4 regions of the Modestobacter sp. SYSU DS0290 genome follow, and region 4 is predicted to be linked to each of the others. Evidence: predicted binding sites of a transcription regulator. Region 4 holds the regulator's gene; each other region holds the start of a gene.
What was found. The regulator LexA, encoded in region 4, represses DNA repair genes until DNA is damaged. The targets are predictions, from matches to a motif close to TCGAACANNTGTTCGA.
Positions count from the first base shown of each region.

Region 1 (5,643 bases), on a different contig from region 4:
TGGGGGAGTCCTTCGGGGTGATCCTGCTCGAGGCGATGGCCGCCGGCGCGCCGGTCGTCGCCAGCGACCTCGACGCCTTCGCCCGGGTGCTCGGCGACGGCGCCGCCGGGGTGCTGGTCCGCCGCGGCGACGCCGCCGCGCTCGCCGCGGCGCTCACCGGGCTGCTGGCCGACCCGGACCGCCGCAGCGCGCTGCAGGACGCCGGACGCCGGGTCGTCGCCGGCTACGACTGGTCGGTCGTCGCGCGCCGCATCCTCGCGGTCTACGAGACGGTCGCGCCCCCCGGCGGGGCCGGGGTGACCGCCTCCACCGAGGACGACGCCGCCCTGCTCGGGCACGTCGCCGGACCACTCGGTGAACGCGCCACGGCGCCATGGGCCTTCCGCCGCCGGGTCCGCCGCTAGCCTGAGGTCCCATGACCACCGCCTGGCTGCTCCCCACCGCCGCTGTGCTGGCGGTGCTCGCGCTGGGCTGGGCGGCCTGGACGCTGACCCGGTTGCGGCGGCTGGCCGGGCGGGTCCGGCGGGCCCGCGAGGTGCTCGACGCCGCGCTGGTGCGGCGGGCGGAGCTGGCCGCGGCGCTGGCCCGCGAGCGGGCCGACGAGCTCGGACACGACCTGGCCACCGCGCTGGCCGAGGCGGCAGCGGGGGCCCGCGTGCCCACGGCCGGTGACCGCGAGGCGGCGGAGAACCGGCTGGGCGCCCTGCTCCGCCGGGTCCCGCCCGACGTGCGCCCGCCGGAGCTGCAGGACACCGGCGTGCGGGTGGGGCTGGCCCGTCGGTTCTACAACGACGCGGTGCGCGACACGCTCGTCCTGCGCCGCGGCCGGCCGGCCCGGGTGCTGCGGCTGCACCGCGGCCGCCCGTTGCCGCGGTACTTCGACATCGACGACGGCCTCGACGCGGTGCTCACCGGCCCGGGTGCCGGGGCCGCCTCCGGGGTGGGGCGGGCCCGCGGCTGAGCCGCCGTACATTGGGCCGTCCGCGTTCCACGACCTGCGAGGCCGCCCCCGTGTCCCAGCTCGATCCCCACCACCAGCCCAGCACCGGCACCGACCGGGTCAAGCGCGGCATGGCCGAGCAGCTCAAGGGCGGCGTCATCATGGACGTCGTCACCCCCGAGCAGGCCAGGATCGCCGAGGACGCCGGCGCCGTCGCCGTCATGGCGCTCGAGCGGGTCCCCGCCGACATCCGCGCCCAGGGCGGCATCGCGCGGATGAGCGACCCCGACATGGTGCAGGGGATCATCGACGCGGTCTCCATCCCGGTGATGGCCAAGGCGCGCATCGGGCACTTCGTCGAGGCGCAGGTGCTGCAGAGCCTCGGCGTCGACTACGTCGACGAGTCCGAGGTGCTCACCCCCGCCGACGAGGCCCACCACATCGACAAGCACGCGTTCACCGTGCCGTTCGTCTGCGGCGCCACCGACCTGGGCGAGGCGCTGCGGCGCATCGCCGAGGGTGCGGCGATGATCCGCTCCAAGGGCGAGGCCGGCACCGGCAACGTCGTGGAGGCCACCCGGCACATGCGCGCGCTGCGTGCGGGGATCAAGCGGCTGGGCACGCTGGACGAGACCGAGCTCTTCGTCGCGGCCAAGGAGCTGCGCGCCCCGCACGACCTGGTCGTCGAGGTGGCCCGTACCGGCAAGCTCCCGGTCGTGCTGTTCACCGCCGGCGGCATCGCCACCCCGGCCGACGCGGCGATGATGATGCAGCTGGGCGCCGAAGGGGTCTTCGTCGGCTCGGGCATCTTCAAGTCCGGTGACCCGGCGCTGCGCGCGGCCGCCATCGTGCAGGCCACCACGTTCGCCGACGACCCCGAGGTGATCGCCAAGGTCTCCCGCGGGCTGGGCGAGCCGATGGTCGGCATCAACGTGAGCACGCTGCCGGAGTCCGAGCGCTACGCCACCCGCGGCTGGTGACCGGCACCCTCCTCGGCCCCCCGGTGGTCGGCGTGCTGGCCCTGCAGGGCGACGTCCGGGAGCACCTGGCGGCGCTGACCGCCGCCGGCGCCCGGGCGGTGAGCGTCCGGCGGCCCGCGGAGCTGGCCGCCGTCGACGGGCTGGTCCTCCCGGGCGGGGAGTCCACCACCATGGCGAACCTGGCCCAGCGGTCCGGGCTGCTCGAGCCGCTGCGGGACGCCGTCCGGGCCGGGCTGCCCACCTACGGCTCCTGCGCCGGGATGATCCTGCTCGCCGACCGGGTGCTGGACGCGCCCGCGGGCCAGCAGACCATCGGCGGGCTGGACGTGACGGTGCGCCGCAACGCCTTCGGCCGCCAGGTCGACTCGTTCGAGGACGAGGTCGAGGTCGACGGCGTCGCCGGGGGTCCCGTGCACGCCGTCTTCATCCGCGCTCCGTGGGTCGAGGAGGCGGGTGCAGGCGTCGAGGTCCTCGGCCGGGTCGTGGGCGGGCCGGCCGACGGTAAGATCGTCGCCGTCCGCCAGGGATCCCTGGTGGCCACCAGCTTCCACCCCGAGCTCACCGGTGACACCCGGGTGCACGCGTCCTTCGTGGAACTGGTGCGGGCAGCCCGTGCCCGGGACCAGCGTTCCGACGGCGCCATCGCAGGCGCCGGCAGTGGAGGAGGTAAGTCGTGAGCGGCCATTCCAAGTGGGCGACGACCAAGCACAAGAAGGCCGGGATCGACGCCAAGCGCGGCAAGCTCTTCGCCAAGCTGATCAAGAACATCGAGGTGGCGGCCCGCACCGGTGGCGGCGACCCGGCGGGCAACCCGACGCTGTTCGACGCCATCCAGAAGGCGAAGAAGACCTCGGTCCCCAACGACAACATCGACCGGGCGGTCAAGCGCGGCGCGGGCCTGGAGGCCGGTGGCGTCGACTACCAGGGCATCACCTACGAGGGCTACGCCGCCGGCGGGGTCGCGGTGCTCATCGAGTGCCTCACCGACAACAAGAACCGGTCGGCGATGGAGGTGCGCACCGCGATGACCCGCAACGGCGGCACCATGGCCGACCCGGGCTCGGTGTCCTACCTCTTCTCCCGCAAGGGCGTCGTCGTCGTGCCGGCCGCCGGCCACACCGAGGACGACGTGCTGCTGGCCGTGCTGGACGCCGGGGCCGAGGAGGTCCGCGACCTCGGCGACACGTTCGAGGTGGTCAGCGAGCCCGGCGACATGGTCGCCGTCCGCACCGCGCTGCAGGAGGCCGGGATCGAGTACGACTCCGCCGACATGGGCTTCGTCCCCAGCGTGCAGGTGGAGCTCGACGTCGACGGCGCGGCCAAGGTCTTCAAGCTGATCGACGCCCTCGAGGACCTCGACGACGTGCAGAACGTCTACGCGAACTACGACGTCTCCGACGAGGTCATGGAGCAGGTCACCGCCGACGCATGAAGGACCCCGCTGCCCCCCGCCGCTCGCAGGCTCGCGGCGGGGCCCTGCAGCGGGGCCGACGGCTGGTGGCGTGTCCTGTCCATGTCCGGTCCCGATCCCGGCTAGCGTTCCCATCGAACAGGTGTTCGTGCGAAGGTGGGAGTGTGGGCATGCGCGTGCTCGGCATCGACCCGGGCCTCACCCGGTGTGGCTGGGGTGTGGTCGAGGGGCGCCCCGGTGCCCGGCCGACCGCTCTGGGGGTCGGCGTGGTGCGCACGTCCCCCGACCTGGACCTGGAACTGCGGCTGCTGGAGGTGCACACCGCCGTGACCGCCCTCCTGCGCGAGCACCGGCCCACCGCCGTGGCCATCGAGCGCGTCTTCACCCAGAACAACAAGGGGACGGCGACCGGCACCGCCCAGGCCGCCGGCGTCGCCGCCCTGGCCGCCGCCCAGGCGGACCTGCCCGTCGCCTGGCACACGCCCAGCGAGGTCAAGGCCGCGATCTCCGGCAACGGGCGCGCTGACAAGGAGCAGGTCACCCTGATGGTCACCCGCGTCCTCGGCCTGACCACAGCGCCGAAGCCGGCCGACGCCGCGGACGCGCTGGCGCTGGCGATCTGCCACACCTGGCGGGCCCCGGCCCAGCAGCGGCTGCGCACCGCCGCGCTGGCCGGTGGGATCGGTGCGCCGCTCCCGGGTGCCCGCACCCTGCCGCGCTGGACGGGGGTGTCGGCCCGATGATCGCCTCGGTCAACGGCCGGGTGGCCGCGGTCTCCCCGGACGGCGCCGTCGTCGAGGTGGGCGGGGTCGGGCTCTCGGTGCAGTGCACCCCGGGCACCATCGCCCGGCTGCAGGTGGGCGAGCAGGCGCGGTTGTCCACCAGCCTCGTCGTCCGCGAGGACTCGCTCACCCTCTACGGCTTCGCCGACGACGACGAGCGCCAGCTGTTCGAGCTGCTGCAGACCGCCAACGGAGTCGGGCCGCGGCTGGCCCAGGCCGTGCTGGCGATCCACCCGCCGCGCGAGGTGCGCCGCGCGGTCTCGACGGGCGACCTCAAGGCGCTGATGCAGGTGCCGGGGATCGGGAAGAAGGGCGCGGAGCGGCTGGTGCTGGAGCTGCGCGACCGGCTCGGCACGACCGCCGTCGACACCCCGCTCGACGGCGGCCCGCTGCCCGCCGGGCTGGCGCCGGTCACCCCGGTCGCCCCGTGGCGGGACCAGCTCACCGCCGCGCTCGTCGGGCTGGGCTGGTCCGGCCGCGAGGCGGAGACGGCGCTGGCCGCGCTGGAGCCGGTCGCCGACGAGCAGCAGGCCGCCGGCGGCGTGCAGGTCGCGGTGCTGCTGCGGCAGGCGCTGCAGATCCTGGGCCGGGCCTGAGATGGGCTCCCCGTTCGACCGGTCGCTGACCGGCGAGGCCGCCGAGGGGTACGGCCGGGACTTCTCCGTGGAGTCCGCATCGGTGTCAGGGCCGCTGTCGGGTGGCGCCGGTGACGAGGAGCGGGTCGTCGAGACGGCGCTGCGCCCGCATTCGCTGGCCGACTTCATCGGCCAGCCGAAGGTGGCCCGCCAGCTCGACCTGGTCCTCGAGGGCGCCAGGCGCCGGGGCCGGCCGCCGGACCACGTGCTGCTCTCCGGCCCGCCCGGACTGGGCAAGACCAGCCTCGCGCTGATCATCGGCTCCGAGCTGGGCACGGCGGTGAAGATCACCAGCGGTCCGGCGATCGAGCGCTCGGGCGACCTGGCCGCGATGCTGTCCAACCTCGGCGCCGGCGACGTGCTGTTCATCGACGAGATCCACCGCATCGCGCGCCCGGCGGAGGAACTGCTGTACATGGCGATGGAGGACTTCCGGGTCGACGTCGTCGTCGGCAAGGGACCGGGGGCGACCGCCATCCCGCTGGAGATCAACCCGTTCACGCTGGTCGGCGCCACCACCCGGGCCGGCCTGCTCACCGGCCCGCTGCGTGACCGGTTCGGCTTCGTCGGGCAGATGGAGTTCTACGAGCCCACCGAGCTGCAGCGGGTGCTGGCCCGCAGCGCCGACCTGCTCGGGGTCGAGCTCACCGACGACGGGTCGGCGGAGATCGCCGGCCGGTCACGGGGCACCCCGCGGATCGCCAACCGGCTGCTGCGCCGGGTCCGGGACTTCGCCGAGGTGCGCGCCGACGGCCGGATCACCCGGGACGTCGCCCGTGCCGCGCTGGCCCTCTACGACGTCGACGAGCTGGGCCTGGACCGGCTGGACCGGGCGGTGCTCGACGCGCTGGTGACCAAGTTCGGCGGCGGACCGGTCGGGGTGGCCACGCTCGCC
Region 1 covers NZ_JBJHAI010000006.1:83,215-88,857, reverse strand. Annotated here, with positions in the region: gene ACI795_RS07760 (glycosyltransferase family 4 protein) at 1-404, shown strand, start outside; gene ACI795_RS07755 (hypothetical protein) at 416-961, shown strand; gene pdxS (pyridoxal 5'-phosphate synthase lyase subunit PdxS) at 1,012-1,920, shown strand; gene pdxT (pyridoxal 5'-phosphate synthase glutaminase subunit PdxT) at 1,917-2,597, shown strand; gene ACI795_RS07740 (YebC/PmpR family DNA-binding transcriptional regulator) at 2,594-3,352, shown strand; gene ruvC (crossover junction endodeoxyribonuclease RuvC) at 3,502-4,074, shown strand; gene ruvA (Holliday junction branch migration protein RuvA) at 4,071-4,709, shown strand; gene ruvB (Holliday junction branch migration DNA helicase RuvB) at 4,711-5,643, shown strand, end outside.
Region 1: the regulator LexA is predicted to act here: its motif matches at 3,466-3,481, upstream of ruvC (crossover junction endodeoxyribonuclease RuvC).

Region 2 (5,643 bases), on a different contig from region 4:
ACGTCGCGGATGGCGTGCCGCACCCGGTAGGTGTCCATCATCGAGATGCAGCTGACCCGGTCGGCGCCGAAGCGCTCGATCACCGCGTCGTAGACCTCCATCCGCCGCGCGGACTCCACGTCGATGTCGATGTCGGGCAGCTGGTGGCGCAGCGGGGAGAGGAAGCGCTCCATCAGCAGGCCGTAGCGGATCGGGTCGACGTCGGAGATGCCCAGCAGGTAGGTGACCAGGCTGCCGGCGCCCGAGCCCCGGGCCGCCGCCCGCACCCGCAGCTCCTTGATCAGGGTGACCACGTCGGCGACGGTGAGGAAGTAGGAGGGGTAGCCGAGGGAGTCGATCACCGCCAGCTCCTCCTCCAGCCGCTCGCGCACCGCGGCGGTGGGGGTCATCGCCCGCCGGCCGAAGCCGGCCTCGCACCGGGCGCGCAGCACCTGCGAGGGGCCCATCCCCCGCTCGGCGGCGGTGGTGACCACGTCGAGCTCGGGGTAGCGGACGCTGCCGATCCCGAGGTCGGTGCGGACGTCGACGGTGCACTGCTCGGCGACCCGGGCGGTGGTCTCCAGCAACCGCAGCGCCGCGTCGCGGTCGGGCCCGGCCAGCTCCGCGGCGAGCTCGGCCATCTCCTTGCCCGACTTCAGGTACCCCTCGGCGGTCCGCCGGTCGACGTGCCGCTGCCCCAGCGGGACCAGCCGGCGGGCGGCGTCGAGGACGTCGGCGGTGGGGGCGTCGAGCGCGTCGACGTAGCGCACCGCGTTGGTGAGCACCGCCGGCACGCCGGTCTCGGCCGCCAGCCGGAGCATCGCCTGGGCGCGTGCGCGGTCGCCCCGGCCGCGGTGGTGGACCACCTCCAGGACCAGCCGCCCGCCGTCACCGGAGCCGTCGAAGACCGCGCGCCAGGCGGCCAGCCGGGCGCGGGCGAGGTCGGCGTTGCCGTCGGCCAGGGCCCGGCCCACCGACGAGTCGGGGCCGAGCACCGCCAGCAGCCCGGCGGCGTGCTCCCCGGCCAGGGCCAGCGAGCTGATCGGCTCACCCCGGGTGCCGCCCAGGTGGGTGGCGCTGGTCAGCCGGCACAGCGAGCGCCACCCGGCGCCGTCGCGGGCCAGGAAGGTGACCCGCGGCAGCCGGGGGTCGACGCTGGCCCCGCCGCGGGCCGGCGACCGGCGGCCCGCGGGGTGGTGCGCCCGGCGCAGCTCCGCCGAGCGGACCCGCACGGCCTCCCCCGGCTCACCGCCGGCGACGGGGTCGAGGGCGAGGTCGACCCCGAACAGCGGCCGGATGTCGGCCGACCGGCAGGCGAGGGCGAACTTGACCGCGCCGTAGAGGCCGTCGCGGTCGGTCAGCGCGAGCGCCCCCATGCCGTGCTCGGCGGCGCGGGCCACCAGGTCGGCCGGGTGGTTGGCGCCGTGGCGCATCGAGTAGCCGGAGGCGACGTGCAGGTGGACGAAGGGGTCGCCGCTCACGGGCGGGGCCGCCCGGCCGGACGGCGGCCGTCACCCGGGCGGGTGCGCACCGGCGCCGGCGGCGGGGTGCGGCTGATCGTCGCCTCGACCACCCGCAGGAAGGTGGCGACGTCCCGGACCAGGTCGTCGGCCTCCCGCTCGGTGACCGCGGAGGACAGCCCGGCCTCGGCCGCGGCCCGCTTGGCCGCGCCGGCGGCGAAGAACGCCGCCCACTCGGCCAGCTCGGGTGCGACCTGGCTGATCAGCACCCACGCGCTGCGCGGCCGGCGTCGGCCGCTCTCCGGCTGGGTGCGGGCGGCCAGCAGCGCCGCGGCGCCGCGCAGCGCGGCCAGGTGGGCGGTGGCGTAGCGCCAGCTCGCCTCCGGCGCCGCCGCGGCCTCGGCGAGCCCGCGGTGGGCCTGGCCGAGCAGCTGCGCCGCGGCCACCGGCAGCGCCGGCGGCAACGGCAGCTGACCCTGGACCGGACGCTCCCGGTCCGGGGAGGGGCCCGGGGAGGACGGGGCGGCGGACATCGTCGTGAGGACCCGGGCGGCCATCAGTCGTGCACCCGCACGAGCAGCCACTGGTTGACCGTCGGCTCCCAGGACAGGTCGAACACCCCGGCGAAGCTCATCCGGGACCGGCCGGCCCGGACCGCCTCCACCCGCCACACCTGGCGGGTGGCCACCAGCTCCGCCGACGCGCCCCCCTGCCCGGTGTCGGTCTGCCACCAGGGCGAGGTCTCCACCCAGGAGTCGAGCAGCTCCCCCACCACGTAGCGGGTCGAGCCGCGCCAGAACTGCGCCGGCCCCTCGGCTCCCCGCTCGACCTGGACCTCTTCACCGACGCGGCCACCGGCCCCGACGAGCACCCGGCTCATGACAGACTCCCGCACTCTCGCCCCCACCGGCGCTGCACCTGCCCGGCGGGGAAGCGCCCCGGAGGGCGCCGGGCGGGGTGTGCGACCGGTGTTCGAACACGTGTTCGAACACCGGTGAGTAGACCGGACCAGCCGGGGGCCGTCAAGCCGACGCGGGCGTGTCCCGTCCGTGTCGTTACAGCGACTGCACCCCAGGGGCCGACCGCCTGGGGCGCTCCGGGCGGTCGATCACCGGGTGACGCACGTCGCGGCCAGCGGTGGGAGGATCCCCGGCATGACCGCAGCGGAGGAGACCCCGCACCACCCCCGGGTCGCCGAGGTCGCCCAGCTGCTCCGCACCGCCGGGGCCACCGGCGAGGTGCGCGTGCTGCCGGAGAGCGCCCGCACCGCCGCGGCCGCCGCCGCAGCGCTCGACGTCCCGGTCGGCGCGATCGCCAACAGCCTGGTGTTCGACGCCGGCGGGCACCCGGTGCTCGTGCTGACCAGCGGCGCCCACCGGGTCGACGAGGCCCTGGTGGCCGACCTGCTCGGCGTCCCCACGCTCACCCGGGCCACCCCGGCGTTCGTCCGCGAGCACACCGGCCAGGCCATCGGCGGGGTCGCCCCCATCGGGCACCCGGCACCCATCGGCACCCTGGTCGACGTCGAGCTCGCCCGGTACCCCACGGTGTGGGCCGCAGCCGGTCACCCGCACGCCGTCTTCCCCACCACCTACGACGAGCTGCTGAAGCTCACCGCCGGCACGGCCGCCGAGGTCGGCCCCGGGCCCGCGGTCCCCGAGGAGGCCCCCTGATGACCGGCACCACCCCCGCCACCCGGGTCACCGAGCTCCCGGCCGGCTGGCTGCGCGAGCACCTGCACGAGGCCCTGGCCGTCTACGGCGCGGCGATGGGCTACGGCGAGTCCGTCGTCGCCGGCCGCTACGGCTACGCCGTCCAGCACACCGAGCGCCCCGGCTTCCGCGCCGTCGGCGCGTTCGCCGAGGGCGACGGCGGCACCGAGCAGCTGGTCGGCTTCGGCTACGGCTACCTGGTCGCGCCCGGCCAGTGGTGGCACGACCAGGTGCGCAACGCGCTGGACCGGCGCACCGCGAAGCAGTGGCTGCCCGGCGCCTTCGAGGTCTGCGAGCTGCACGTGCTGCCCGACCACCAGAGCCGGGGCATCGGCCGCCAGCTGCTGCACGCACTGCTGGCCGGCCTGCCCCACCCGGCGGCGCTGCTGAGCACGCCGGACACCGACACCAAGGCCTTCCGGCTGTACCACGCCGACGGCTTCGTCGACCTGGCCCGCGGCTACCACTTCCCCGGCGACTCCCGCCCCTTCGCCATCCTCGGCGCCCGCCTGCCGCTCGCCCCGACCGCGCGGAGAGTCTGATCAGCACCGACAGCGCCGTCGACGCCGTCGTCATCGGCTCCGGGCACAACGGCCTGGTCGCCGCCTGCCACCTGGCCCGCGCCGGTCTGCGGGTGGAGGTGGTCGAGCGCGACGAGGTGCTCGGCGGCGCGGTCTCCACCGTCGAGCGCTGGCCCGGGGTGCGGGTCGACCGCGGGTCCAGCGCGCACGTGATCATCCGGCACAGCGGCGTGGTCGAGGAGCTGGAGCTCGAGCGCTTCGGGCTGCGCTACGTCGACTGCGACCCGTGGGGCTTCGCCCCGGCCCCGGCGCCCGGCGACCCCGGCCCCGACGGCCGGCCACTGGTTTTCTCCGTCGACCTCGACGCCACCTGCGCCTCGATCGCGGCGGCCTGCGGGGACGCCGACGCCGCCGCCTACCGCCGGTTCGTCGAGGTCTGGGGGCCACGCAGCGCCGCCGTCGTCAAGGCGTTCGGCGACCGCCCGGCGATGACCCGGCTGGTCCGCCACCTCTGGCCGGTCGGCGCACCGCGGCAGGGCCAGCCGCGCACCCCGGGCGGGGAGATCGCCACCGACTTCCTCGGCTCCGGCGACGCCCTGCTGGACCGGTGGTTCACCAGCGAGCGGCTCAAGGCGGCGCTGGCCTGGTTCGGCGCCCAGTCCGGGCCGCCGATGTCCGAGCCGGGCACGGCCGCGATGGTCGCCTGGGTCGCCCTGCTGCACGACGTCCCGCCCGGGCACCCCGTGGGCGGCTCCGGCGGCCTCACCGAGGCGCTGGCCGCGCGGCTGGCCGCCGACGGCGGCCGGGTCACCCTGGGCGACGGCGCCGCGCGGCTGCTGGTCACCGACGGCCGGGTGACCGGCGTGCAGACCGAGTCGGGCCGGCAGATCCGGGCCGACACCGTCGTCGCCGCCTGCCACGTGCTGACCACCAAGGCGCTGGCCGGGGACGACGCACCCCCGGCGCTGGCCGCCGCCGAACCGCCGGTGGGCAACGGCTTCGGCCTGGTCCTGCGCGCGCAGACCGACGCCCTCCCCCGCTACCCCGGCGCAGGGGACGAGTCGTTGCAGGGGCTGCAACTGCTGTGCACCGACCGGGCCCAGCTCGCCCGCGCGCACGGCGACTGGCTGGCCGGCGAGCTGCCCCGGGAGCCGGTCCCGCTGGCGATGTCCTTCTCCGCGAGCGACCCGACGCTGGCGCCGCCCGGTCAGCACGTGGTCACCATCTGGGGCCAGTGGTACCCCTACCGGCTCGCCGACGGGTCGGACTGGGACGCCATCGCCGACACCGCCGCCGAGCAGCTGGTGCAGGCCGTCGACCGGTACGCCCCGGGCTTCGCCGCCTCGGTACAGCGACTGCACGTCCAGACCCCACTGGCCCTGGAACGTGAGCTGGGCCTGCTGCGCGGCAACGTCATGCACGTGGAGATGGGCCTGGCCAGCATGTTCGGCTTCCGCCCCACCCCCGCACTCTCCGGGCACCGGGTGCCGGGCCTGGCCGGGCTCTACCTCGCCGGGGCCTCCACCCACCCCGGCGGTGGGGTCTCCGGCAACTCCGGACGCACCGCCGCCCGGCTGGTGCTCGCCGACCGGCGGCCGGCCGCCCGGATGCGCACCCTCGCCGCGCGGCAGCTGCGGAGTGGGCGCCTGCGGAGCGCCCGGCGGTGACCGGCACGGCCACCGACCAGCGCCCGGTCGCCGGCCGGGCACCGGCCTCCTGGCTGCCCTGGGCGCTGGCGGTCGGCGTGGTCGCCACCGCCATCGCCTACCCGCTCACCGACGGCGGCGCCCGGGACGCGGTCAGCTGGACGATCGTGCTGCTCGGCACCGGGGTCACGGTGAGCGCGGCGACGGTGAGCCGTGGCTGGCGCACCGGGCTGGGCGTGCTGGTGCTCGTCGGCGCCGTCGCGGTGCTGTTCGAGGCGCTCGGGCTGGCCACCGGGTTCCCGTACGGCGAGTACGCCTACAGCGA
Region 2 covers NZ_JBJHAI010000004.1:31,901-37,543, forward strand. Annotated here, with positions in the region: gene ACI795_RS05640 (DNA polymerase III subunit alpha) at 1-1,460, opposite strand, end outside; gene ACI795_RS05645 (SAV_6107 family HEPN domain-containing protein) at 1,457-1,996, opposite strand; gene ACI795_RS05650 (DUF6504 family protein) at 1,996-2,319, opposite strand; gene ACI795_RS05655 (YbaK/EbsC family protein) at 2,594-3,112, shown strand; gene ACI795_RS05660 (GNAT family N-acetyltransferase) at 3,112-3,693, shown strand; gene ACI795_RS05665 (phytoene desaturase family protein) at 3,726-5,339, shown strand; gene ACI795_RS05670 (carotenoid biosynthesis protein) at 5,336-5,643, shown strand, end outside.
Region 2: the regulator LexA is predicted to act here: its motif matches at 2,412-2,427, upstream of ACI795_RS05650 (DUF6504 family protein).

Region 3 (5,643 bases), on a different contig from region 4:
CCTCGATGCCCAGCGCGGACTCCACCAGCGCGAGCACCGGGGTCTTGCCGCCGAGCCGGTCGTAGGTCTCGGTGACGTGCTCGGCGGCCTCGGTCTTGGCCAGCATGACGCCGTTCAGGCCGGGCAGGCCGGCGAGCTCGGCGACGTCGTCGGCCCAGAAGGGGGTCGAGTGGTCGTTGATCCGCACCCACGCGCGCTTCTCGCCGGTGGACAGCCACGCCACGACGTCCGCACGGGCCTCCGGCTTGCGGGCCGGGTCGACCGCGTCCTCGATGTCGAGCACGATCTGGTCGGCGCGGGAGTCGTGTGCCTCGTCGAACAGCTCCTTGCGGGCGCCGTTCACGAGCAGCCACGACCGGGCGATCTCTGGGTCGACGTTCCTGCCTCTGTGCACGCCGCCATTCTGCGGGGCAGGTCGGCCGACGGCCCGCCGGGGGTCCTGTCGTGTCGCGGCCGGCCGCTGCCCGGCGGGGTCAGGCGGCGCGGGCGGCGAGCCGGTCGAGCAGGCCGACGTGCCAGTCGACGTCGACCCGCCGGCCGATCGTGCCGCGGGGGCGGACCAGGTCGAACCGGACCAGCCCCGGGTTGCCGCTGGGCAGCCGGCCGTCGGCCCACAGCAGGGCCAGGTGCGACCGCGGCGCGGCGGCCTCGGCCGGGTCGTCGAGGGCCAGCTGGGTCTGCAGCGCGGGGCGCTGGCGGTAGAAGGCGCGCAGCCCCTGGGTGTCGGCGGCCGGCAGCTCGCCGTCGTCGGAGTGCCACACCCGCAGCACGTCGGTCGGGGTGTGCAGGATCAGGCCGCTCATCGGCAGGCCGAGGTTGTCGGTGCCCAGGTCGAGCAGGTCCAGCTGGCCGCTCAGCGGGCCGTCCTCCAGGTGCACCCCGAAGGGCCGCAGCCGCTCCATCGCCTCCCGGCGGACCAGCTGGTGGTCCAGGTGCCGGTCGGCCGAGGGCTGCCACCCGTGCTCGGCGTGGATGCGGCGGCTGACCGCGATGCCGGCGGAGAGCGCCTCCTGCACGGCGACGAGCAGCGGGCGCAGCCGGGTGACGACCGCCTGCGGCCGGCTCTCCTCGAGCATCGTGCTGTCGGTGCGGGTGCCGGCGGGGGAGTGCTCCACGACCCCGAGTCTGCCGTCGAGGGGTGACAGGACCGAGGATCAGCGCCGTGACCCACCCCGCCGCGTCGTCCTCCCGTCCGGTCACCGTCGTCACCGGAGGGGGACGCGGCATCGGCGCCGCCGTCGTCGCCCAGCTGGTGCGCGGCGGTCACGACGTCGCCGTGGGATACCGGGCCGATCCGGCCAGTGCTGAGGAGGTGGTCGCCGCCGCCCGGTCGGCCGGTGCGCGGGCGGTTGCCGTGCGGGCCGAGGTCAGCGACCCGGGCGACGTCGACGCGCTCTTCGCCGCCGCCGCCGAACTCGGCCCGGTGACCGGGCTGGTCGCCAACGCCGGGGTGACCGCGCACCTCGGCGACCTGGCCGACACCCCGGTGGACGTCATCCGTCAGGTGCTCGACGTCAACCTCCTCGGCGTCGTGCTGTGCGCCCGGCGGGCGGCCCAGGTGATGTCCCGGCGGCGGGGCGGTCCGGGTGGCGCCGTCGTCGCCGTCTCGTCCAGTGCCGCCACCCTCGGCTCGCCGCACGAGTACGTGCACTACGCGGCGGCGAAGGCCGGGGTCGACGCGTTGGTCGTCGGCCTGGCCAAGGAGCTGGCGGACGACGGCGTACGGGTCAACGCGGTCGCGCCCGGGTTGGTGGACACCGGCATCCACGCCGGCGCGGGCGATCCCGGTCGTCCGGCCCGGGTGGTCGGCCGGGTGCCGATGCGACGGGCGGGTCGGCCCGACGAGATCGCGCCGGCGGTCGCGTGGCTGCTGTCCCCGGAGGCGTCCTACTGCACCGGTGCGGTGCTGCGGGTGGCTGGCGGGCTGTAGACCGGGACCCGGCGCTGCCAGTGATCGACGTGTGCTGCTGCCGGCCGGACCGGCCGGGGTCGAACGCTGAGGGCCCAGAACGCGCCGGGTGGTGGGCCACGTGAGCACCGACTTCGTGAGTTCGGGGCCAGCGGGATGAACTGTCAGTGGTCGAACGTATGTTCGGATCATGTCGCGGAGGTCGGGGTCGAGCGTGATCGAGGGGCTGGTCGTGGACTGGGTCATCGATCACCGCGTCGAGCCCACCCGGTTGCCCGCTCCCTGGCTGCGGGACGACGAGCTCGCCGCTGAGCTGCAGCGGGTGCAGCAGCGCCGCGCGCGGGACGCCGCCTACGAGGCCGAGCTGATCCTGGCCTTGGCCGCCGACCGGCCCACGACGGACGACCCATCGCCGGACCATCCCGGTGCCCGCCGGGTGGGCTGGACCGCGCAGCCGGCCGAGGGTGCGGTGAGTGAGTTCTTCACCGCCGAGCTGGCCACGGTGCTCAACGTCGGCCGCGGGACGGCGGCGATCCGGTTGACCCGGGCGCTGGTGTGGCGGGACGAGCTGCCGGCCACCTTCGCCGCTCTCAGAGCCGGGGAGATCGACGATCGGCGGGCGTCGGAGTTGGCCGACAAGCTGCAGCACACCAGCGCCGACGTCGCCGGCCGCGTCGAGGATGCCCTGCTCGGTGAGGCGTGCGACCTGTCGGTGACGAGGCTGGGCAAGCGGGCCACCGAGCTGATGCTGCGTGTGGACGCGGCGGCGGCCGAGGAACGCCGGGCGGAGGCGGAGAAGGCCGCCGACGTGCGCGTGTACCCCTCACCGTCGGACGGTCGGTCGGTGCTGGCCGCGGACCTGCCCGCCGACGAGGCCGCCGAGTGCTCCGACCTGATCGACCAGCTCGCGCGGATGCTCGAGGCCGACGGTGATGAGCGGCCGATCGGGCAGCTGCGGACCCAGGTGCTGTCGGCGTTGATCCGCCGCCCCGCCGACAACGGCCTGCCCGCCGTCGCAGCGCGCCTGACGGTCACCGCCGCACTGGATGCCCTGGAGGGTGCGAGCAGCGCGCCGGGTGAGGTGAACGGGCTGCCGATCACCGCCACCCACCTCCGCGATCTCCTCGCCCGGGTCGGGGCTCTCGGCCTCACCGCCCCTGACGGCGGCAGCCTCACGTTCGCCATCACCGGCCCCGACGGGCAGCTGCTGGCCACCGCCACCCCCGCCGAGCTGGCCCGGCTTGTGAAGCGCGGGTGCCCACAGCACCCCGGCAACGGCAACGGTCGCGGCGGCGATCGATGTAGCTGCGCGGTGCTCGGCCCGCCACCACCGACGGACAGGTACGAGCCCACCGACCGGCAACGCGCGTTCGTCACCACCCGCGACCGGCGCTGCCGGTTCCCCACCTGCGGCCAACGCATCGGCGCCAACGACCTCGATCACGTCGTCCCGCACGCCTGCGGCGGCGAGACCGACTGCGCCAACCTCTGCTGCCTGTGCCGCAGCCACCACCGGCTCAAGACCTTCGCCCCCGGCTGGCACTTCGCCATGACCCCCGACGGGGTCCTCACCGTGACCACCGCCAGCGGCGTCACCCGCACCACCCGACCACCCGGCCTGCGACCACCCGAACTCGAACCGGCCGGACCCGCAGCAACCGGACCCCGACCACCGGTCGGACCCGAGCCGCCAGTCACCGAACCGGCCGACGACCCGCCGCCCTTCTGAGGCGTGGAGCGTGCTGGTCGGAGAGCGGCCGCCTCGTCCAGTCGGTGTGACTGGCGTGGCGGGAGTGGCCGGCGAACGGTCCGCGGACCACTCGAGTCCCGGGTCGGTCCGCGCGTGCCGATAAACCCAGCGTGATCCGTCAGGACGTCGCGCAGGGCTCGCCGCGGAGCCCACAGTGGTTCGACCCCGAGCACCAGGCCGACATCCTCGCGGCCTTCGACAGCCACCTGGCCTCGGGGCTGCACGAGCGCACTCCCTTCTGCCCACGCCCTGAGCGTGTGCTGGAGCTGGGTCAGCTCGCTGCCGCCAGCGCACTTCCCGCCCGTGCCGCGCTGCTCCGCTGGGGCGCCCTGCCCGCCGCGGTGCGCAGCCACCTGCTCACCAACTGGTACGGCGTCCGAGAACACCGTCGCGCCGCCTGAGCCCGAGTCGCCCGGACCCCCACCTCCCGAACCCACGCCCTCCCGCCGACACCCCGGTGGTGGCGGGAGCCGGAACTCATCCCGCGGTGCGCTCACCGGCCGCCGGCGGATTGGGCAGCGCGCAGGCGGCCGTGCCGCCCGGCAGTCGCATCCGGTTCGCCGCCACCAGCTGGTAGACGCCCGCGGCGACCCAGCGGACCGGCGGCAGCACGAGCAGGAACCCGAGCAGCGGCAGCGGCCACCGCGCGACCAGCAGCGCGTGCGCCACCGCCTGCGCGCCCCCGTCCACCCGGCCGGACCGCCGCACCCACAGCACCTCGCGTGCGGCCCGCTCGGCCGTGGTGCCCAGCGCAGTGAGGTCTGCGCTCTGCCAGGACACCACCCGCGCGTCGGCGGGCAGCACCCGCGGCGCCCAGCCGGCCACGCGCTGGCAGAAGCCGCAGTCGCCGTCGAACAGCAGCACGGGTCGGGCCACGCTCACCTCCACGGGTGGGTCCGGGTCACGGGCGCGGGACGTTCCGCAGGTTGCTGCGGGCCAGGTCGATCATCCTGCCCACCCCGCCGCCGAGCACCATCTTCGACGCGGTCGCCGCGAACCCACGGATCTGCTCGCCGGTGATCGCCGGCGGGATGGACAGCGCGTTCGGGTCGGTCACGAACTCCATCAGCACCGGCCCGGGGTCGGCCAGCCCCGCGGCGAGGGTGTCCCGCACCTCGCGGGGGTCCTCCACCCGCATCGACCGGATGCCGACCGCGGCGGCGATCGCCGCGAAGTCCGTGGGCTCGTGGTCGGTCTCGAAGTCCGGGATGCCGTCGACCATCATCTCCAGCTTCACCATGCCGAGCGACGCGTTGTTGAACAGCACGATCTTGATCGGCAGCCGGTGCAGCCGCGCGGTGATCAGCTCGCCGAGCAGCATCGCCAGCCCGCCGTCCCCGCTCATCGACACGACCTGCCGGCCCGGCGCGGCGAACTGCGCGCCGATCGCGTGCGGCAGCGCGTTGGCCATCGAGCCGTGCCGGAACGACCCGAGCACCCGCCGCCGGCCGTTCGGCGTCAGGTAGCGCGCCGCCCACACGTTGCACATCCCGGTGTCGACGGTGAAGACGGCGTCGTCGGCCGCGAGCTCGTCCAGCTGCGCGGCCACGTACTCCGGGTGGATCGGGCGCATCTTCTCCACCCGGTGCGTGTAGGCGTCGACCACCTTCTCCAGCGACTCCGCGTGGTCGCGCAGCATGCCGTCCAGGAAGCGCTGGTCGGTCTTCCGCTCCAGCAGCGGCAGCAGCGCCCGGATCGTCTCCCCGACGTCGCCGTGCACGGCCACCTCGACCGGGCTGCGGCGGCCCAGGTGCGCGGCGTCGGCGTCGACCTGCACCGTGCGCGCCTGCGGCAGGAAGTTCACGTAGGGGAAGTCGGTGCCCAGCAGCACGAGCAGGTCTGCCTCGTGCGTGGCCTTGTGCGCCGCCCCGTACCCGAGCAGGCCGTTCATGCCGACGTCGTAGGGGTTGTCGTACTGGATGAACTCCTTGCCGCCCAGCGCGTGCCCGACCGGCGCCAGCACGTGCCCGGCCAGCTGCATCAC
Region 3 covers NZ_JBJHAI010000018.1:37,157-42,799, forward strand. Annotated here, with positions in the region: gene ACI795_RS14880 (HpcH/HpaI aldolase/citrate lyase family protein) at 1-394, opposite strand, end outside; gene ACI795_RS14885 (hypothetical protein) at 474-1,115, opposite strand; gene ACI795_RS14890 (SDR family oxidoreductase) at 1,163-1,930, shown strand; gene ACI795_RS14895 (DUF222 domain-containing protein) at 2,100-3,638, shown strand; gene ACI795_RS14900 (hypothetical protein) at 3,770-4,060, shown strand; gene ACI795_RS14905 (thiol-disulfide oxidoreductase DCC family protein) at 4,137-4,535, opposite strand; gene ACI795_RS14910 (pyruvate dehydrogenase) at 4,561-5,643, opposite strand, start outside.
Region 3: the regulator LexA is predicted to act here: its motif matches at 2,081-2,096, upstream of ACI795_RS14895 (DUF222 domain-containing protein).

Region 4 (5,643 bases):
TACTGGACGCTGGTGATGTCCTTGCCGCCCAGGTCCATGTCGTACCCGGCGTCACGCAGCGCGCGGATCTTGTCCTCCTCGCGCGCCTTCGTCTCGATGAACTCCTCGATGTCGGGGTGGTCGATGTCGAGGACGACCATCTTCGCCGCGCGGCGGGTGGCGCCACCGGACTTGATGGTGCCCGCGGAGGCGTCGGCACCACGCATGAACGAGACCGGGCCGGAGGCGGTGCCACCGGAGGAGAGCAGCTCCTTGGACGAGCGGATGCGGGAGAGGTTCAGGCCGGCGCCGGAGCCGCCCTTGAAGATCAGGCCCTCTTCCCGGTACCAGTTCAGGATCGAGTCCATCGTGTCGTCGACCGCGAGGATGAAGCAGGCGCTGACCTGCTGCGGCGAGGCGGTGCCGACGTTGAACCACACGGGCGAGTTGAAGCTGAACACCTGGTGCAGCAGCATCCAGGTGAGCTCGTGCTCGAAGATCTCGGCGTCGCCCTCGGAGGCGAAGTAGTCGTGCTCGCGACCGGCCGCACCGTAGGTGAGCACGACCCGGTCGATCAGCTGGCGGAGGCTGGTCTCGCGCTGCGGGCTGCCGACCGCACCACGGAAGTACTTCGTGGTGACGATGTTGGTGGCGTTGATGCTCCACTCGGCCGGGAACTCGACGCCCCGCTGCTCGAAGTTGATCGAGCCGTCGCGCCAGTTGGTCATGACGACGTCGCGGCGCTCCCAGACGACCTCGTCGTAGGGGTGCACACCGGCGGTGGTGAAGACGCGCTTGACCTTCAGGCCCTTCCCCCGGGTGGGCGCCTTCGGGCTGCGGCGGTTCCGGGTGGTGGCGAGGCGGTCGGCTGTCTCGGTCATCGTGCGAGGGCTCCCTGGGTGTACATGCTCTGGCGTCGAGCTGAGCGGCGGTGCTGGCGGAGCGGCTGGGGAAGCCGGCGGGTGCCGGAGCCGGGTGGTGCGGTGCGGTCTCCTCGTCGAGACCTGTGTAGTCGGGGGGTGTGACGGTTTCGGTGGGCCGGCGGCGGGACCCGGTCCTCAGGACCCGGCGGGCGCACCCGGCGGTCCGCCGCCCGCGGTGGCCGCCCCGCCGGCGCGGGCGTTCACCGCGGCGCGCAGCTCGGCGATCTCCTTCTCGAAGTCCGCGGCGGAGCTGAAGCTGCGGTAGACGCTGGCGAACCGGAGGTAGGCGACCTCGTCCAGGTCGCGCAGCGGGCCCAGGATCGCCAGGCCCACCTCGTGGCTGGGGATCTCGGCGCACCCGGTCGCCCGGACGGCGTCCTCGACCTGCTGCGCCAGCAGCGCCAGCTGGTGCTCGTCGACCGGACGCCCCTGGCAGGCGCGGCGCACACCGGCCACCACCTTGGCCCGGGTGAACGGCTCGCTCACGCCGCTGCGCTTCACCACGGCGAGCACGGCCTCCTCGACGGTGGTGAACCGCCGTCCGCAACCGGGGCACGAACGGCGCCGACGGGTGGTCGCACCCTCGTCGGTCTCGCGCGAGTCGATGACGCGGCTGTCGGGGTTGTGGCAGAAGGGGCAGCGCACTGCGGGTCCACCTCCTCCCGAGGTGTCGCGGCCGGGTTCCCTGCGGTGCTGTGACACCGTGGACCACCCGGCCCGTGGACCGTTCCTGTGGACTGCTCCGGGGACATCCGGTGGATGGGCCGGGGAGAACGTGTGGAACGGCTGTGGACGACTTACATCCGTGTAAGCACTAGATGTTGTGGTGGAACCGTACGGCCACCCCTACAGGTGTGCAAGCCCTGCTGCGCGTGTCGTGTTCCGCAGCCGCCCCGCCCGCCGCTCCCACCCTCACCAGTCACAGCACCGGCCACCCGCCTGACCCGCCAGCCCGTTCAGGGCAGCTCGATCACCTGGCCCGGGTGGAGGACGACGTCGTCGAGGTCGTTGCGGTCGCGGATCGCGTCGACCACCGCCCGCCGATCCTCGTCCGGCGCCACGTCGCCGGCGATCGACCACAGCGTGTCGCCGGGCTGGACGACCACGGTGACGGCGCCGGCGAGCTGCAGCGCGGGCTCCTCGGCAGCGACGACCGCGACCGCGCCCGCGGCCACCCCCAGGCCGATCGCCACCGACACCGCCGCCACCACCCGCCGACCCCACCGGGTGAGCCGCAACGGCGGCTCCGCATGCCACCCGCCCGACGAGGGCGCCACGACGGGGCCGGCCGGATACCAGCCCCCACCCCGGACCGGCCGTGCACCCGCAGCCCCGGAGCGTGCCGCCGGCCGCCCGCTCGGCCGCACCGCCGGGCGCCGCCCGACGCGAGCCCCGGCCACCGCGGCGGAGGCACGGCCGACCCCGGGTCCCGCCGACACCAAGCGCAGCGACGGGCGAGGCGAGGTGGGCGGCACGGTGCCGGTGGTGGTGGCGGTGGACTGGGCGTGGACCATCGGTGCACTCCTCACATCGGGCGCCCGCTCGGGCACCTTCTCGAACGTCTGTTCGATTCGAACGTCTGTGCGATGTCTACCGCACCCCGCCGACAGGAGTGCTCCGACACGGCGCGTGTTCGAACACCTGTTTGAACAGCAGCGGTCGAGCCGCTACCGTGCGCAGTGAGACCACGACGGCGTCCCACCCCACCTCTCCGAGCGGGGCGCCACCGGGCAGCTGCGCGCGCAGCCGGACGAGGAGGACACATGGCGGTCGACGGCCGGACGGCGGACGAGCGCAAGGGGTCCAGCCGACGCAAGCGCACGGCTGGGCAGGCAGCGGAGCCGACCGCGGGCACCGGCGGTGCCGCGATCCGCGAGTTCCCCGACCGGGGCGAGGCCGGTGACGGACTGACGCAGCGCCAGCGCCGGGTCCTGGAGGTCATCCGCGACTCCATCGAGCGCCGCGGCTACCCACCCTCGGTCCGCGAGATCGGCGAGGCGGTCGGCCTCTCCTCCGCCTCCTCCGTGGCCCACCAGCTGTCGGTGCTGCAGCGCAAGGGCTGGCTGCGCCGCGACCCGAACCGCCCGCGTGCGCTGGACGTGCGGCTGCCCGGCGAGAACGGCGCGGCGACCGGACCCGACGCATCCGTGGAGGCGCTCGCGGCCGCCGGCGCCGCCACCGGCGTCGACGAGGCAGGGGCGCCGGCCCCCACCTACGTGCCGCTGGTCGGCCGCATCGCCGCGGGTGGCCCGGTGCTGGCTGAGCAGGCGGTCGAGGAGGTCTTCCCGCTGCCCCGCGAGCTGGTCGGCGAGGGCACGCTGTTCATGCTCAAGGTCACCGGTGACTCGATGGTCGAGGCCGCCATCTGCGACGGCGACTGGGTCGTGGTCCGCCAGCAGCCCAACGCCGAGAACGGCGAGATCGTCGCCGCGATGATCGACGGCGAGGCGACCGTCAAGACCTACAAGCGACGCGACGGCCACGTGTGGCTGATGCCGCACAACCCGGCCTACGCGCCGATCCCCGGCGACGACGCGACCGTCCTCGGCCGGGTCGTGACGGTGCTGCGCCGGGTCTGACCCCGGCCGCCGCCGGCGGGGTCACTCCCGCCGGCGGCGCAGCTTCCCGGCGATCCAGACCACGACCGTCGCGACGCCGGCCGCGATGACGCCGGCCGTCACCGGCGGCACCCCGCGGGCCGCGGTCACCAGCTCCCCCGTCGGCTCGGCACTGGGCGCGGCGTCGGTCGGCGTGGCGTCGGCGGCCGGATCACCGGGCAGGGGGACCAGGGTCACCGGAGCGGGCAGCCCCTCGCTGGTGACGAGCAGGTCGCGGTTGTTCGCCGCGAAGGTGATCGCCTCGCCCTGCGGCGACTCCGGGAGCGCGATCCTGATCGGCGAGCCGGACAGTGCCCCGGCCACGTCCGAACCGGTCAGCGGCCAGACGTAGGCGTCGGTGTAGGTCCGCAGGGCGATCCGCTGCCCGTCGGCCGACACCGCTCCCCCGGTCACCAGCAGCTGACCCGCCCGGCCCACCGGTCCGCCGGGGGTGCCGGTCAGGGAGAGGCCGAGCCCCACCACCCGGGTCATCGGAATCGTGGCCCCGTCGGCCAGGGGCGCATCGGGCCGGTACACCCCCGAGGAGCCGAGCACCTCCTTGGTGACCAGGTAGGGCGTGCCATCCGGGGCGAGCAGCAGCGCCTCCGCGTCGTGCGCCCCGTCCGGATAGGTCAGCCGGGTCAGCGTGGTGCTGCCGTCGGGCCGCAGCCCGATCAGCGCCACGGTCTCCCGGACGGCGTTGTTGTCCCCAGTGTCGGCCAGCCACAGCGTGCCGTCCGCGGCCAGGGCGAGGTCCTCGGGGTCGTAGGGGTCGACGTCCCCCGCACGCAGCTCGGCGACAGCGCAGGACGCGTCGAGGACGTACACCTCGGCCCGGTCACCGCCGTCGTTCATCGCCAGCAGCGTCTCCCCGGCGCTGGCCAGCCCGGAGATCTCGGGCAGCCGCGGGTCGGTGATGGTGCAGCGGGTGCTCGGCGCGGTCTCCTCGGCCAGCGCTGCCGAGGCCGGCAGGAGCGCGAGCACGACCGCAGCGGGCACGGCGAGCAGCGCCGGGTCCGCCAGACGGTGGCGGACGGCGCGGCTACGCGGCCGGGCGGCCCGCTCTGGCACGGACCCAGCGTGACACCACGACTGCGTCCAGTGCGTGAACCACGCCCAAGAGGACGATGCCGAGAGCAGCTCCCACGACTGCATCCGTGACCCAGTGGAAGTTCAGCGCCACCATGGCCACTCCCGTGGCCAGCGGCCCCAGCACGCTGAGCACCCCGGCGGCGCGCTGCAGCCGGGCGTGCAGGCCGTACTGGACGACCTGCCAGCGAGCCACGCCCCACATGAGCACGGCGTTGGCCACGTGCCCGGACGGGAAGCTCTCCCCACCGCGATGGAAGTAGGAGCCGGGATAGGCCGGCGCGGTACGCCCGGTACCCCACTTCAGGGCGTAGACCGCCGCGGTGAGCAGGGCCAGCGCCAGCAGCACGCGGAGCAGCGGGGCCGCCGTCCGGTGGCGCCAGAACAGCCAGCCCACCAGGCCGGCGAGCACCACCAGGATGGTGACCCGCCCACCGGCCTGGGTGAACACCCACACCGGCCAGTAGGCGGCGGAGTCGCGCAGGCCCCAGGACCCGATCCGGTCGGAGACCGCCAGGTCCAGTCGTTCCAGGAGCCCGCCGGCGAGGAGGTCGACGGTGACGCCCACGGCGACCAGCGCGGCGACGAGCACCAGCCACCACCGCGGCCGGCCGACACCGACCACCGGCTGCGCTCGAGGCCCGCGACGATCGGCGGCGCTGGACCTCACGCGCACCGCTCCGCTCGCCACGGCGTCACGGTACCGGCACCGTGACCTGACCGTGACCCTCCCGGGACGGCGCGGTGGTCGAGCCCGACGCCGGCGCCCCGTACGCCGCGCCCGGCCCCGGCCGGTGGTCAGCCGCCGGCGACGGGGGTGGCGAACCCGTCGAGCGCGGCCGCCAGGCCGTCGTCGACCCGCGCGGTGAGCCGGGTGCCGTCGGCCTCGTGCCGCTCCTCGAGCACCTCGCCGTCCCGGTGCACCCGGGCGACCAGGTCACCCCGGTCGTAGGGCACCAGGACGTCGACGTCGACGTGCGGGTGCGGCAGCCGGGCGGCGACGACGTCGCGCAGCGCGTCGATCCCCTCACCGGTGCGGGCGGAGACCCAGGCCG
Region 4 covers NZ_JBJHAI010000025.1:33,775-39,417, reverse strand. Annotated here, with positions in the region: gene ACI795_RS17315 (vitamin B12-dependent ribonucleotide reductase) at 1-860, opposite strand, end outside; gene nrdR (transcriptional regulator NrdR) at 1,038-1,547, opposite strand; gene ACI795_RS17305 (LysM peptidoglycan-binding domain-containing protein) at 1,859-2,140, opposite strand; gene lexA (transcriptional repressor LexA) at 2,666-3,481, shown strand; gene ACI795_RS17295 (hypothetical protein) at 3,503-4,570, opposite strand; gene ACI795_RS17290 (phosphatase PAP2 family protein) at 4,542-5,279, opposite strand; gene hflX (GTPase HflX) at 5,387-5,643, opposite strand, start outside.